Regions from separate parts of the Paenimyroides ceti genome, predicted to be linked through region 1. Evidence: riboswitches for the same ligand, from Rfam matches in the RefSeq annotation. Region 1 holds a riboswitch; the other holds the start of a gene.
What was found. Region 1 has a riboswitch for cobalamin ahead of QW060_RS16375 (T9SS type A sorting domain-containing protein). Riboswitches for the same ligand answer to the same signal wherever they lie in the genome.
Positions count from the first base shown of each region.

Region 1 (8,283 bases):
ACGACCTTACGGTAACGTTCGCCGCGGAAGCCGGACAGTTACAGTTAAACGTAATGGAGCCCATAATTGCTTTTTCAATCATGGAATCCATTCAGTACCTTACCAACGCCATACGCACACTGCGAACAGAATGTGTAGAAGGTATTATTGCCAATACCGAACATCTGCGTCAGGAAGTGCAAAACAGTATCGGGATTGTAACGGCATTGAATCCGCATATCGGATACAAAGCAAGTACAAAAATTGCCAAAGAAGCATTGGAAACAGGGCGCAGTGTATACGATCTCGTTTTGGAGCATCAACTGCTTACTGAGGAAAAACTAAACGAAATACTGGATCCGAAAAACATGCTCGGACCTCATATCTGATCTTATAACAAAGGGGCAAGCAGTCTGCATACAGAGGCGAACCCCTTTTTATACCATTTTTCATTAGTCCAGCTGTTGAGCGTCATACGGCGTGATACCAAACGGTCTTCATCAAACTGTCTGTTCAGCTCGGCTGCTGTCTTTTCACACAATATTAAAGACGTAATTTCAAAGTTGATATAAAAACTGCGGATATCAAGGTTCATCGTACCTACAAAAGAAAGCTGGTCATCTACAACTACGGTTTTGGCATGCATAAATCCTTTTTCATATAAAAACACCTCTACGTTGCGTTCTAACAGCGGTTTCAGAAAAGAAAGCGATGCATATTGTACCACGGTAGAATCTCCTGTTAAAGGCAGCATGAGTTCTATATGTACCCCTTTGGAAGCTGCAATCATCAAAGCCGATTTAAAAGCTTCTCCGGGAATAAAGTAAGGAGTGCAAATGCGTACAGAAGTCTTGGCTTTCATAATAGCTGCAATAACGGATTCCATACCGGACGGAATCAGTTCTCCGGGTGACGTAAGGGCAAAAGAAACCGGAATAGAGGATGGTAGAGTTGTCTCTTTCAGATAGTTTTCGTCAAGATGATACAGAGCACCGCGTGTAATACGCCAGTTCATAAAAAAATAAATTTCAAGCAGGCGTACCGCATCTCCTTCCAGACGGACACTGGTATCTCTCCAGTACAGGGTATTTTTGTTTTTTGGAGGGGTTTGGTTATAATATTTATCAGAAATATTGATACCGCCCGTAAAGCCGATGTTGCCGTCAATAATGGCAATTTTGCGGTGATTTCTGTAATTGCTGTTGGCAAGAGAATTGAAATGCACGGGCAAAAACACCTGAAAATCAATACCGCTGTCCAGCAGTTCCTTGCGCAGTTTTGAAAGCCGGGGAGAACCAAAATCATCGGTCATCAACCGCACAATAACACCCTCCTTCACTTTTTTCTTCATCAGTTCTATAAACGTACGGCCTGTAGTATCATCATCAAAAATATAGTATTCCAGATGGATATGGTGTCGGGCATTTTCCATAGCTTCCAACAAGACCGGAAACTTTTGCTCACCATTGAAGAGTAAGGATATTTTATTTTTCAGCGTAAGGGAAGAAGAACGGGTGTTTACCAAATATTGAAAAACACTTCCAAAAGGCTCTCCAATGGCCTGAACTTCTTTTTCCATGATGGGATGCAAATCTTTCCAACGCGTGAGAATCTCCTGCTGAAGATGTTTGTCCAGTTTCCGGAAATATTTTTCTTTCTGGAATTTCTGTCCAAACAGATAATAAAACAAAATACCGAGCAACGGAACAAATACGATGATAAGAATCCATGCAATCGTTTTTTCCGGATTGCGGTTTTCAATGAGGATAGTGATGATAACAGAAATATAAATCAGAGATATAGGTATCCAGTACCATTCTTTTATAAAATCCCATATCAAATGTATGTATTCCATTTTGCTATTTCTTAATACCTTTGTAATTTAGAAAAATAAAACAGCAAATGAAAAAGTTTTTAATCGTCGGTTTGGGCAACATCGGAGCCGAATATGTAAATACACGCCATAACATCGGTTTTAAAGTAGTGGATTTTTTAGCAAATGAAGAGGGAGCAGATTACCAAACCGTAAAACTGGGAAGTATGGCAGAGGTAAAAATAAAAGGAAGAACCTTATTGCTGTTAAAACCGAATACCTATATGAACCTTTCCGGAAAAGCGGTACAGTATTGGATGGAAAAAGAAAAGATAAGCGCTGAAAATGTGCTGGTGATTACGGATGATCTCAATCTGCCATTCGGTACTTTGCGCATCAAGCCAAAAGGTTCAGATGGTGGCCATAACGGTCTGAAAAGCATTCAGGCACTATTGGGTACCACAGAATATCCGCGTTTCCGGTTCGGAATCAGCGATGAGTTTAAAAAGGGACAGCAGGCAAATTATGTATTGGGAGACTGGACAGAAGAGGAAAAGGAAGCTTTAAAAGAGCGTCTCAAAGTTGCTGCAGAAGCAGTTAAATCCTTTGCTTTAGCTGGATTGGGAAATACAATGACTTCATTTAACGGAAAATAGTATGAAAAAGGCAATATTGTATTTATTATTAGCCAATCTGTTTACAGCTTGTGCTATGTTTAATAGGAAAACAGAAACAAAAACAGCAGAAACGATGGCGGCAATAATCAAAAATCCATGTCCGGAGCAAGGCAATTGCACGGCAGAGCGTCTTAAAGATAAAGCGTTGTCACTTCGGGAAAGCGAAGATGGAAGAGAGGTATATGTGGAAGTGATCGATCAGAAAGGCAGTTATGTCGTTCACTATAAATATGAAAAAACGGCCAGTGGAAAGTATCAGGATGATTTTCATACAGAAGAACTCTTTTTCCAGATCCCGGCTGAGGCATTCAAAAAAGAATATAAGGATGCTGATTTGCAAAATGTTTTTATGGTTTTTGGAAGACAATGTTACTGTAAAGGGTTTGCGGGCAATTTCAGAGTAACACAAGGCGATTTACAAATCGACCATTCAGAGGAAGAAACACAGGTAAGCGTGCGCTTTAAGGCAGCGGTACCTCAGCTTTTTGAAGAACTTAATTTTAAAGTGCGATAGATGAAAAACGTATTTTTTATAGTGATGTTTTTTTGCTCCGTACAGTTGCTCAACGCACAAAATGACAGCATAGTACCTGTTGTCGGTCGCGGATCAAACACCACAGATTTTCCGGAACTTTCGGTACAACCTCAGTATATCGGTGGAATTGAAGCAATAGGCCGTACAGTGGCCATGAGTTACAATTATCCGCGTGAGGCTATAGATGAGGGCATTACCGGAACTATTATGGTTGAATTTATTGTGGATGAAGAAGGAAATGTGGCTGATGTCACCATAAAAAAAGGAGTGTGTGTGCCTTGCGATCAGGAGGCATTAAGAGTCGTAAAGCTACTCAGAAAATTTGAGCCCGGACTCGATCAGCACGGAAAACCGGTCAAAGCGCGTTATTCTCTTCCCATTACATTGAATCTCGCTGAATAATTTTTACTACTTTTGCGCCGAAATCGGTTGAACATTGTTCATTAATAGGGAATCAAGTACGATTACATCAAATCTTGAGCTGTACCCGCAACTGTAGGCGATACCATATTCTTGTATAAGAAAAAGGGCGCAAGTCAGGATACCTGCCATTTTCACAACATTAAACTTTCGGGAGTTAAAGTTGATGAGAATAGTGCATTGGCTCTGCTTTATTTTCTTTATATCCTAAAAGTTGTCATACTGTATATTTAACAACAAACATATTTAGGATGAAAAAAATTACCTTATTTTTCGTGTTATTACTGACACAATCCCTTTTTGCACAATTTACAGAAAATGATATCCGGTTTTGGGTGGGAGAAGGTACTAAAAAAGCTTTTTTAGTAGCGGATTTCAAAGGAGAAGAAACCATTCATTCCTATGCCTGGGGATACCGTTTTGAAAACGAAGATCTGACAGTAGAAGATATGCTGAATGCTCTTCTTGCTGCTGAACCAAAGCTGCAGGCTCAGATTGACAGTGGATATTTATCTTCCCTTACTTATAACCACCATACCGAGTTGCCGGATCAGTTTGGTTGGGCTACTTTTGACGGAACATCACTGGAAAATTTATCTATGAATAACGGAGTGGGCTATACAGATCTATATGACGGTATGTGGTTTGGTATGACGGCGATGACGGATGATATTGAAGAGCCTTCAACACCGGTAGCGGCTTACAGCTCACAATGGTTTTCAGAAGAAGATATTGTTACCTGGTTTGGAACAGGAACCCATAAAAGTCTTGTTGTGGTTGATTTCGGAACCGATTCTGAAGCCGGAGCAGACTCTTTTGTTTTTGGAATCCGCTATGAGACAGAAACGATAACTGCAGAAGAAGCTTTAGAACTGATACAAACAGAAGCCGATGCATTTGATTATGTAATGGATGCTACCCATCTTAGCGAAATCAACTGGACATCATATAGCGGGGCAGGAGAATGGAAATCTTATACGGGAACAGATCTCTCGGATTGGAAAGAAACAGTTATTGCTCAGGTTGCTCTACAAAACGGGCAATGGCTTGGACTGAGCCTGGGCTCAAGACGACCTTTTACGCCTCGTGAAGAAGGAACTCTTGCAAACGGGGAGCATCATAAGGTTTCATTCAGCATCTATCCGAATCCGGCAGTTGAGACGGTTACCTTAAAGACAGAGCAGCCACTTAAAAAATATACAGTGTATAGCAGTACCGGGAAAAAGATACAGGAAGGAACTGATACGGTAGTGAATGTATCTGCTTTGAGTTCCGGAATATATATTATAGAAGTATGGACTGAGACGGGGAGAACGGCTCAAAAATTATGGAAAAAATAATAAAAAAATGCGCTTTGAACCCAAAGCGCATTTTTTTATTGCCAGCCTCCACCCAGCGATTTGTATAATTTTACACGCGAAAGTAGTTTTGCATGTTTTATTCTGTTGAGGTTCAGCTCATTTTCAAGTGCTGCTTTCTGTGTCGTGATTACTTCCAGATAAGTAGCATATCCGCTGTTAAAAAGCAGGTTGGATTGTTTGATCGCCAGATTGGTTGTCTGTACCTGATCTTCTGCGATAGCAAGCTGTTCTTCTACATTTTTAATTACAATAAGGGCGTCAGAGACTTCAGTGATAGCAGTATAAACTGTTTTCTGTAAATCGATTTCAGCCTGTTCACGCTCAATTTTAGCCACTTCAAAGTCCGTTTTTAATCTCTTTTTACTGAATACGGGTTGTGTAAGCCCACCAATAACACTTCCGAATAAGGCTCCGGGTATGTTGAACCAATTTTCAGGAAGCATACTGTTGACACCTCCACTGAGGTTGATTTCCAGAGACGGATAGCGCTTTGCCTGTGTAACACCCACTACGGCATTTTTGGCATCGAGCTCCAGTTCAGCAGCTACCACATCAGGGCGGTGACGCACCAGTTCTAACGGAACACCAATAGTGAGGGTATCTTTAGGAATGAGTGTAGACAGCATGGCATTTCCGAATTTTACTTCATCAGGAAACTGACCTATCAGCAAACGCAATGCGTTTTCCTGAACCCCGATTTGTTGCTTGAGATTAGGAATCAGTGCCTTGGCTACCAGCATCTGTGATTTTGTCTGCTGTGTTGCCAGTGCTGTGGTGTTACCCGCCTGATATTGCAAATCAACGATTTTTAGAGTATTTTGAGTAAGCTCATAATTCGATTGCGCAACTTCAAGCTGCGCATTCAGCAACAGCAGATTGTAATATCCTTCAGCAATTTTACTGATGATTTCGGTTTGTATTGTCTTTTGGGCTTCTTTGGTTTGCAGATAGCCTGCGAGTACTTCATCGCGTTGATTTTTGATCTTACCCCAGATATCTATTTCCCAGCTTACATTCAGAGAACTGGCATTCTGCATAGTGTACCAATACATGTTTTCAGGAGCTTCTTTTCCCTGAGTGTTGTAGTATTTAGAAGAAGCCGTACTGTAAAAATCTTTGGAACGGTACTGATAATTTACATTGCCTAAAGTAGCACTGACAGAAGGAAGCCATTCCATATTTGCCTGTCCGGCTCTGAGGTTGTTTATTTCAATGTTTTTCAGCGCCTTTTGAATGTCAAAGTTATATTGAAGCCCCTGCTCAATCAAAGAGATAAGATAGGGGTCTTCAAAATACGCTTTCCACTGAATCTCAGCAACATCGAGACTGTCTGTAGCAACATGCAGGGAATCCTGACCTCTGAAAGCATCCGGTACTTCAATAGCCGGAGCCTGATATTCTTTCTGAAGCTTACAGGAATGCAGCACTAAAACCATAAGCAGGCTCAATCCAATCGTGTAATATTTATTGTTATAAAGGGTCATAATCAATCGTTTTTAAATTTTGCTTTCCATTTTTCATCCAGTGTCTGGAATACACAAAATAATAAGGGAATAAAAAAGATACCTGTGGCTACTCCGAACAGCATACCTCCGGCAGCACTGAAACTGATGGAATGATTTCCCTGTGCAGAAGGTCCTACTGTCCACATCAGCGGAACAAGCCCTGCTACAAACGCAAAAGAGGTCATCAGAATGGGGCGCAGTCTCATTTTGGCGCCTTCAATAGCAGCATCGGTTATGTTTTTACCTTTTTTACGTTGCTGTAATGCAAACTCTACAATAAGAATCGCATTTTTTGCCAACAGTCCGATAAGCATGATCAAACCAACCTGTACATAAATATTGTTCTGCAGTCCCGCCATGTTTACAAAAGAGTAAACCCCCAATAAACCGGTTGGTACAGATAATAAAATAGCAAAAGGCAGCATAAAGCTTTCGTATTGTGCGGCTAAGAGAAAAAAGACAAAAATAATGCTCAGAGAGAAAATAATAATCGCCTGATTACCTGCCAGTTTTTCTTCAAGCGTCATTCCTGTAAATTCATAAGAGAAATTTCCGGGTAGTTCTTTAGAGAGTTCTTCCACTACCTTTATAGCATCTCCGGTGCTGTACCCGTCTGCGGGTGTGGCCTTAATAGAGATAGCGTTGAAAAGGTTGTAACGGTTAACCGTTTCAGGACCTAATACTTTTCGCAATTTTACAAGCGTATTGGCAGGTAGCATTTCACCTTTATCATTTTTTACAAAAATATTATTAAAGGTTTCCGGATCGGTCCGGTAATCAATATCAGCCTGCATATATACCCGGTACTGTCTTCCGAAACGGCTGAAATCTCCCGCTTGTACCCGGCCGTAATAAGCGCGGATGGTATTCATAAGTTCCTTTACATTGACTCCTAAAGCCCGGGATTTTACATAGTCTATATCTAATATATACTGAGGGAAATTGGCATTAAAGGAGGTAAAAGCATTGGCTATTTCTTCTCTTTCGTTGAGCTTTTTGATGAAATCATCGGCTACTTCATTAAACTTTCCGAATTCACCGCCAAGACGGTCCTGTAATACAAATTCCAGTCCGCTGAAATCTCCGAATCCTTGTACTGTAGGGCGTGGAAATACATTAAAACTGGCTTCATTGATCGCAGACAGATCTTTTTGAATACTGCTGATGATTTCCTGAATATTTCTTACTGCTCCGCGTTCGTTGATGGGTTTCAGGTTGATATAGCCCACAGCAAACGACGGACTTGCATTGGCATCGATGGTATTATAACCGGATATATTGGTCATGCCTTCAATCTCAGGACGTCCCTGCAACACACTGTCTGCTTTTGCTAAAGCAATTTTTGTCCGCGCCAGAGAAGCTCCTGGAGGCATTGTTAATGAATATGTAATAAAGCTGTCGTCTTCTGTAGGAATAAAGCTTGAAGGGGTCTGACGCATACTGAATATGCCCAATAGAATGATGATACCCAATACCAGTAAAGAAAATTTCTTGTTGGCAATCGATTTTTTAACGATATCGGTATATCTGCCTGTGAACCGGTCAAAGGCAATATTGAACAAATTGAAAAAGCGTTCTTTTCGGTACCGAAGCTTACCCCTTATTCCTTTTCGGATGATTTTTTTATCGGATTTAGCTTCGTGCACTTCGTGATCGATGGGTTTCAGAAAAACCGCACATAGCGCAGGTGTCAGGGTTAATGCGTTGACAGCAGAAATCAGAATCGCAATAGCCAGTGTATAGGCAAATTGCTTGTAAAAAATTCCCGATGGTCCTTCCATAAAACCAACCGGTAAAAAAACAGCTGCCATTACCATAGTGATGGATAAAATAGCTCTGGTAATTTCATTCATTGTAGAAATAGTCGCTTCTTTAGCTTTAAGACCGGTGGTGTGCATTTTTTCATGAATGGCTTCTACCACCACAATCGCATCATCTACTACAATACCAATGGCAAGCACCAGAGCAAACATGGTCAACACATTGATAGAAA
Region 1 is NZ_JAUFQU010000001.1:3,336,440-3,344,722, forward strand. Features, by position in the region: gene aspA (aspartate ammonia-lyase) at 1-368, shown strand, start outside; gene cls (cardiolipin synthase) at 371-1,834, opposite strand; gene pth (aminoacyl-tRNA hydrolase) at 1,882-2,448, shown strand; gene QW060_RS16365 (hypothetical protein) at 2,450-2,983, shown strand; gene QW060_RS16370 (energy transducer TonB) at 2,984-3,406, shown strand; cobalamin riboswitch at 3,414-3,571, shown strand; gene QW060_RS16375 (T9SS type A sorting domain-containing protein) at 3,676-4,764, shown strand; gene QW060_RS16380 (efflux transporter outer membrane subunit) at 4,800-6,269, opposite strand; gene QW060_RS16385 (efflux RND transporter permease subunit) at 6,272-8,283, opposite strand, start outside.

Region 2 (8,283 bases), 2.6 Mb from region 1:
CTCCGGTTTGGATGAAAACACAAAATTTTTGAATGCCGCAGCTCAATTACCGGATGATCTGTTTAAACAAAAATTGCTTACAGCCACTTTACTGCAGTCCCTGTCAGAAAGCAAAAGTAAACAGGAAGCCGACGAATTGTATGCAATGTACCACAGTAAAATTTCTAACACTAAATATGCACAACTGGTAACACATACCTACCGAAATATTGTTCGTCTGAGCAAGGGAGCACCTGCTCCGGTATTTACGGCATCAACCGCTGACGGAAAAACAATTTCTTTAGAAGATTATAAAGGAAAGTTTGTTGTGATTGATGTATGGGCTACATGGTGTGGTCCGTGCCGCTACCAGTCGCCTAAATTTGAAAAAGTAGCCAATAGGTATATGAACAATAAGAATATTGTATTTATGGCGGTAAGCATGGATCAGAAAAAAGAAAACTGGTCTATTGCAGTAAAAGATAAAAAATCATCTGTGCTGCAAGTTCATGCCAACCAGATTAATGCTTTTTCTGAAGATTACTACCTCTCAAGTATACCAAAGTTCATCCTTATTGATCCACAGGGAAATCTGCTCAATGCGGATATGCCATTCCCGGATTCTAACGGATTTGACGATGCTATTGAAAATGCCTTAAAACAACCATAAAAAAAGCCACCTGCGAGGTGGCTTTTTTTTTGGAATCTCCATCACTTCAATATTATTTTACAAAGAAGAAACAACTGTACCGAGTAGCAGTATTATTTCTTTTTGTAAAACAACTGTTGCTGTTCTTCTGCCCTTTGATACACATGTGCAGCTTCTTCTTCTATACGGTCTATGTACAGCACTCCATCCAGATGATCATATTCATGCTGAAAAATAACAGCCGTAAAACCTTCTATCAGCTCTTTCTGACTTCTACCTTTTTCATCGATATAACTGACTTCGATTACGAGACTTCGCAAGACCTCGCCATAACGGTCGGGTATGGACAAGCATCCTTCTCTACCTTTTCTGAGAATTTCAGAATACCAGGTAATCTGTGGATTTATAAATAATTGAAAAGCCTTGTCTTCTTTATCCAGACGCTGCACAAGAAACAGTCTTTTATTGATACCGACCTGAGGAGCAGCAATACCTACTCCTTTGGTTGCTTCATCATTTACGGTTGCCAACAACCGCTCTTTCAGAAGCTTTATGGCTTTATCCTGTGGATTGATTTCAATAGATTTTGTTCTTAAGACCACTTCATCCTGCTCAGAAGTGGTGAGCAATACCCGCATAGGAACCGTCGCAGAAGCATCCTTAATCAAACCCAGTTCTTCTTTGGAAAAGCTCTGCGGCTTCTGTGCATTCATTGTAATATTTAGTACTATCAAACTCATTATCATCAATAGTTGGTGGACCTTTTTTTCCATCGGTTTATTTTTAACGGAAATGTACAACAGTATCCTGAAATAAAAAAATTAGCCACCCTGCCGTAGCAGAAGTGACTAATCCGTCCTAAACTTACTCTTCTCTATTTTTCGGGACACAACGCTTCTTTGAGCTGTTGTTCTTTTTTACTTTTTACTTTATTTTTTTTATAATAGTTGGTAACAATTAACTGTCGTTTGTACACATATTTCATCATGCTTAATTTGTAGTAATCATATAAGATAATGACTCCTAACACTGCACACACTACATAGAATGTATAATAATGTATGCTGTAATAAAACAAACCTGTTATAATACCTCCGGCTACATAGAAAAACATAATGGATCCTAAAAGCTGGGCTTTTTTCTGTAACGTAACATCCCTTCTATATCTCTTTTTGGTAAACATAGAGAGTAATATTGCCAGATCCGTTGTGAGACCGGTAAGGTGGGTGGTCTTGATTGCTGAATTGGAGATGCTGGCGGTAAGACCGTTTTGCAATCCCATCGCAAAAAGCAATAATCCAACCAGAAATTCTGTTTCCTGTAACGATTCTCCATAAAAATTCTGCAGATAGATACCCACAAATAGCAGACACAGTGTTTCCAGTATTAAGGGCACTGCGTGTGACAGGTATCTGCCAATATAACGGTTTCCATGAATGATGAGCATATTGGAAGTAAAGCTTCCAAAAAAGAACAACATAATCCATAATAATACTACGGCAGCCTGAAACCAGTTTCCTTTGGACATTTCCTGAGAAAAAATAGCAAAAAAACCGGTTACGTTTGAGGTAAAGGAAAAGAAGATCACCAAGGAAATTACATTGACCATACCTGCCGAAAAGGCTGTCAAAGCTCCCAACTTTAAATTGTCGGAATGGGTTCTGTGATTACTGTATTTTCTGAGCATACGTATTGTCTTCTACTTTTTTAAACGTCATTTTTACGATTCCGCGAATCTGCAGATCAAAATTGAAATAAATAACCAATCTATCTTTGGTAAGTTCATGTACCTGAAAATCTTCTATTTTCTTATCGGAATGTTTTAATTCAAGAATATGTCCACGGCCTTTTACATTCCATTTCAACTTTTCTACAGAGTCATCCTGTTTGATAAGGGTCAGCTGCTTTTTTGCATCAAACTCCCATATTTCTGCGTCATGGATGATCATATCACCACAGATTTCCTGTTTTTGCCATCCTATAGATTCAGCATTTGTTTTTACATCTTCTGAATTCACTCGCTCTAATTCCCATGATACTTCCTGCCATTTGCCCACAAGCATCTGTTCAGGACTTTCTTCCCGAATCAGAATTACGCAAGAGCAAAAAAGCAAAAATGCGATCACACCATATGCAAAAGATAGTTTCATAATTTAATTATTCTGCTTTAGATAAAAATAAATTAGCCAGTTGTTCTGTATTTTCTAATTCTAACACCAGTTTGTGTGCATAATCCAGCGATAAGACTGAACATTTCGAATGAGAAATCAGATGGTTTAAATGAAAACTCTGACTTCCTTTAAGCCTCATTTTATTTCCTACAGGCAGTACCACCTCATCAACAGCATTGATTTCTATATAATTATTAAAGTAGCGTCTGCAATCTCCGGTGATAAGATCTACCTTAAAACTGTTGATACGCGACTGGTAGGTATTCTGAATAAGTTTACAGGATTTTTTAAATTCTGAAGTCTGTAGCTTTTCCAATACTTTTCCTTTTGAAAAAAAAAGCAGATCGGAAATGGAATTAGATGTTTCATACCCGTGTACCAAAACAATGTCTAACACAGATGACGGATATTTTTTGATCACATCTACTACCAGATTCAGAGATTTAACGGAAAAATCCGTTGGAATTACTATTTTCTTTACTGTTTCCATATCTGTAATTATTTATTACAAAGCTACTACCGCAGCCATTAGAAACTTTTTAGAATGAAATTATAAAGTGATTAGAAAATAGCAGAATTATTAGAAAGTGATTAGAATTATAATTTATAATCTCCGATTGGTAGGTTTATTTGCACGGTCGTGCCTACACCTTCAATTGAACGGACAATAAGTTCACCTTTATGCATGAGTATAATGTTACGGCTCAAAGGCAATCCGATTCCGTAACCTTCATAGTTGGATGTATTGGATGCTCTGAAATACGGATCATAAATATATTGTATTTCGCGCTCAGGGATTCCGATTCCATGGTCTTTAATGATTATAACAACCGAATTGTCTGAAGCTCCTAATGCCAGATATACCTGCTGATGATTGGAGTATTTACAGGCATTGGAAACGATATTGGATATTGCCAGATGCAGCAAAGGTCCGTTTCCTTTTATCTTAAGCTTTTCAGGGTTTTCCGGCAACAGACTGAAATCCATCTTTATTTTGAAATTAGAATTGACGCTTTGAAGATTGTCTTTTACCTCCAACAGGATTTCATCTACACGTACTTTTGAAAACTTTTGAGATTTACCATCAAAGCCTGTTCTCGCAAGATATAGTAATGCTTTGGTTTTCTGTTCCAACTTGTCTGCTTCTTCAAGGATTTTTGCCAAAGCAGTTTCATATTCTTCAGAAGTTCTCTTTTTTGACAAGGCAAGTTCCGCCTCTGCCATAATAGAGGTTAAGGGCGTATTGAGCTCGTGAGAAGCATTGCTGATGAAATTTTTCTGCGTTTCAAAAGAAGTTTCCAAACGGTTGAGCATATCATTGAAGGTGTTTGTAAGCTCACTGATGGGATCTCCATTATTACTCGTAGGAGAAACCAAACGCAAATGTAAATTTTCGGAACCTATTTTATTTACTTCATTGATAATATTTCTAACTGGGCGAATCAGGGTTCGGAATACAAAATGAGAAACAATCACAATCAGTAATACTGAAAATGCGAGTGAAGTAATAAGCAGATTGCGCAGATACGTAATATGATGATTGTAAAAATAATTTTCTGCAGAAACTACTACCATATATTCCTGCTGCTGTTTGTCTTTATACAGCAATGCCGAATAAAAAAGTTTACCTTGATTAAAATTTGCTTTGCCGTTGTTCAGCGCATCCTGAAGGAGTTGTTTTGGAATACCTTTTGTGCGCACTGTATCCTTTCCGGCTTTAGTCAAAGGAATGATATACTCTTTTTGATGGGGTAATTTCTCCAGATAATCTTTATAAACTTCCTCCACATTTACGGATTCCTGTGCATCCCCCAATTGCATTACAGCGGTTGTTGAAACCCTTAATTCCAGTCTTTTGTAGAAGTCTGTAAAAGCAAAATTAGAAAAGGAATAATAAATATAACCGCTGAAAAGCAAGGTATATACCACAAATACGGTAATGATGACTAAAACGGTTTTACTATACGTTTTCATTAGTTTTCTTTTAATACATATCCCATACCGGTAATGGTATGTATGAGTTTTTGATTGCCGTGTTTGTCCAGTTTTTTTCGCAGATAGTTTACATATACATCTACTACATTGGTTCCGATATCGAAATTAATGCCCCATACATCATCCAAAAGATCCGTACGGCTCAATACTTTGGTCGGATTTTTCATAAATTTCAGCAACAGCCTGTATTCTGTAGAGGTAAGGGATATTTCCTGCCCGCCTCTGGTAAGTTTTTTAGTATAATCGTTTAATTCGAGATCGGCAAATTTATAAAGATCGTGTCCCTTTGCAGAAGTGTTTTCAAACAGCTCACTTCTTCGCAACAAAGTCCGGATACGAGCCTTGAGTTCAATAAGCTTGAAAGGTTTTGCCAGATAATCATCTGCTCCGGTGTCTAACCCCAATACAATGTTCTCAGCACTACCCAAAGCCGTTAGAATCAGAATAGGCAGATCAAGATAGCCTTCACTCCGTATCTGCCGGCATACTTCAAGACCGTTCATTTTGGGCAATAAAATATCTAAAATCAACAGATGAACCGTTTGTTTTTTAAGAATATTCATTCCGTCAATTCCGTCAAAAGCATGGATGACCTGGTATCCTTCTTCTTCAAGACTCTGCTTGATTAGGTCGGCTACATGAGGTTCGTCTTCAACAAGTAATATCGTATTCATAAAATCAGCATTAGGCATTTTACAAAAATACCAAGAGTTACACAAATTATCATGTTTTTCGAGATTAGAATGCGATTAGATTTTAATCTGAAATAAATTAGTATCTTTAAAGATATAAAAAATATATCATGAACATTGAACAGATCAACGAAGGACATAAGGGGTATTTCAAGGCTTCAGAAAATGACGCTGAAGCAGGTCGTATGACCTATACCTGGGTAGGTGACACTAAATTTATCATTGATCATACGGAAGTAAACCCGGAATTTAACGGACAGGGAGTTGGAAAGAAAATGGTTCTTGCAGCAGTTGACTATGCGAGAAAAAACAATCTCAAAATCATTCCGCTGTGCCCGTTTGCCAAAGCTACCTTTGATAAGAATCAAGATCTTCAGGACGTACTCTAAACAGTACGTCTTTTATTTTTAGAAATTTTATAAACCATTAATCGATTAAAATCGGTTAATAAGGTCTATATTTGCTGAAATTTTTAAGGAAAAACTCCGGTTTTTTAATTAGGGAATCATGTGAGAATCATGAACTGTCGCGCAACTGTAAATATTTTTTTAAATATAAGTCAGATTACTATCCTTAAAAAACATAAAGGCAATACTTTCGCGATTGAAGTAGCTGTCTGAGAGCCTGAAATACCTTTGTAAAAAGGTATGTTCTCAGTATGCGTTCTGTTTCGGATATTGCTGTAATTAATTTTATAAACTATATCTTACAAAATGACTTTAGAAGAACGAATTCAGAATTCAGAAACCCACATTTTCAAAGCGGTATTCCCTAACACTACCAATCATTATGATACTCTTTTCGGAGGTACAGCCATGCACATGATGGACGAAGTAGCTTTTATTACTGCTACCCGATTTTCAAGACAAAAAATGGTAACGATCAGCAGTGAGAAAATCGATTTCACCAAACCGATTCCCGCAGGAACTTTTGTAGAACTTATTGGTCGTGTTACAAGAGTAGGTAATACCAGTCTCGTAGTTTATGTAGAGATATACATTGAAGAAATGTATTCTGAAAAACGTGAAAAAGCAATTACAGGACAGTTTACTTTCGTGGCAATCGACGAAAATAAGAAACCAACTCCTATCCATTTCAAACAATAGATAAATTAAAAAAGGTATCATAAAATTGCGATATGATACCTTTTTTATTACCGTTTGTTAATCCAAAGAGGCATTATGCTTCTTCTTCAAAAAGCAGCTTGATATTTTCATATGAATTTTTCAGTGCTTCTTTTATTTCTTCTTTATCCAGCCATACAACTTTTTCAATACCTTCTTCAGCTTGTCCCATCAGATGTCCCGTATAATCGGTTTTCATTTCAAACCAACGGGTGATTTTAAGTCTGTATTCCCCGTTTCGTTTAAATACGTGATAGGTTTTCTGCAATTTTTCAACTATAGATAATCCCTGTACTCCTGTTTCTTCTTCTACTTCCCGAATAGCGGTTTGCTCAATCGTTTCCCCTTTCTCAGTTCCTCCCTTTGGCAAATCCCACTTTCCATTTCTGAGGATAAAGAGGACTTTACCTTCCGAGTTGCGAACCAGTCCGCCTCCGGCTTTGTTTACCGTGATCTTTTCTTTGAGCTTTTTAAGAATCTTTTCTTCATCAGGATGGTATAAAATGGCTTTCTGAATTTTATTCTGATAAAATTTTACAATGATTTTATTTATATCGGCACTTTCAAGTAAAAAAAGCTGAAAATCGGTTTCTTTTTCTAATTTATTTGTCAGTAAAAGAGGTTTGTCGTTGATAAAAACTTTATACATTTGTAGTATGATTTTTAATGACAACACAGCACAGAAAACGGCCGAATTGCTTTTACAAATTAACGCAATTAAATTAAATCCTAAAAATCCTTTTACATGGGCTTCGGGATGGAAATCGCCAATTTATTGCGACAACCGCATAACTCTTTCATTTCCAGAGATAAGAACTTTTTTAAAAAATGAATTTGCCGCCAATATAGAGCAAAAGTATGGTAAACCGGATGTGATTGCCGGAGTAGCAACCGGAGCTATCGGTATTGGTTTACTGGTAGCAGAAGCCCTAAATTTACCTTTTGTTTATGTACGCCCGGAACCGAAAAAACACGGAAGACAAAACCAGATTGAAGGCGCTTTCACAAAAGGGCAATCCGTAGTGGTTATAGAGGATCTGATCAGCACCGGAAAGAGCAGCTTACAGGCTGTAGAAGCTTTAAAAGAAAACGGAGCTGAAATTCTGGGAATGGTAGCTATTTTTACGTATGGATTTGACGTAGCTGCAGAAAATTTCAAAAATGCAGGAGTGGCACTTACCACGTTGAGCAACTATCCTACTTTACTAAAAACAGCCGTATTAAAAAATTATATTTCCGAAGAAGAACACGAAACACTCAAAGTATGGAGTTCTGATCCTGCAGGGTGGAATAATTAAACAAGAAGATATGAATTTAGAAAGTCCAAAAGTTAGTGTAGAGAAATCAGCAGCTTATATTTTTAATGCGCTGAATGATATCAAAAATTTTGAAAAATTGATGCCGGAGAATACTTCTAAATTTGAAGTAGTAGATGAAAACTGCTTTATCTTCGGATTGAAAGGGATGCCGGAAATCAAACTGGTAAAAAAACAACAGACTCCGAATACTCAAATCATTTTAGGCGCAGCAAGTGATAAAATTCCTTTTACACTTACAGCTAACATAGAGGAAAAAGGAACAGAATCAACGGAGATTCAGCTCTTATTTGAAGGCACCTTTAATGCCATGATGGCCATGATGATTAAAGGTCCTATCAGTAAATTTATTGAAAC
Region 2 is NZ_JAUFQU010000001.1:692,647-700,929, reverse strand. Features, by position in the region: gene QW060_RS03260 (redoxin domain-containing protein) at 1-649, shown strand, start outside; gene def (peptide deformylase) at 742-1,401, opposite strand; gene QW060_RS03250 (YoaK family protein) at 1,503-2,315, opposite strand; gene QW060_RS03245 (hypothetical protein) at 2,296-2,778, opposite strand; gene QW060_RS03240 (hypothetical protein) at 2,786-3,289, opposite strand; gene QW060_RS03235 (sensor histidine kinase) at 3,397-4,773, opposite strand; gene QW060_RS03230 (response regulator transcription factor) at 4,773-5,468, opposite strand; gene QW060_RS03225 (GNAT family N-acetyltransferase) at 5,597-5,875, shown strand; cobalamin riboswitch at 5,945-6,076, shown strand; gene QW060_RS03220 (acyl-CoA thioesterase) at 6,200-6,592, shown strand; gene QW060_RS03215 (NUDIX hydrolase) at 6,666-7,259, opposite strand; gene pyrE (orotate phosphoribosyltransferase) at 7,267-7,908, shown strand; gene QW060_RS03205 (SRPBCC family protein) at 7,919-8,283, shown strand, end outside.
Region 2: it holds a riboswitch for cobalamin, as region 1 does, so the genes downstream of both, QW060_RS03220 (acyl-CoA thioesterase) here and QW060_RS16375 (T9SS type A sorting domain-containing protein) in region 1, are expected to answer to the same signal.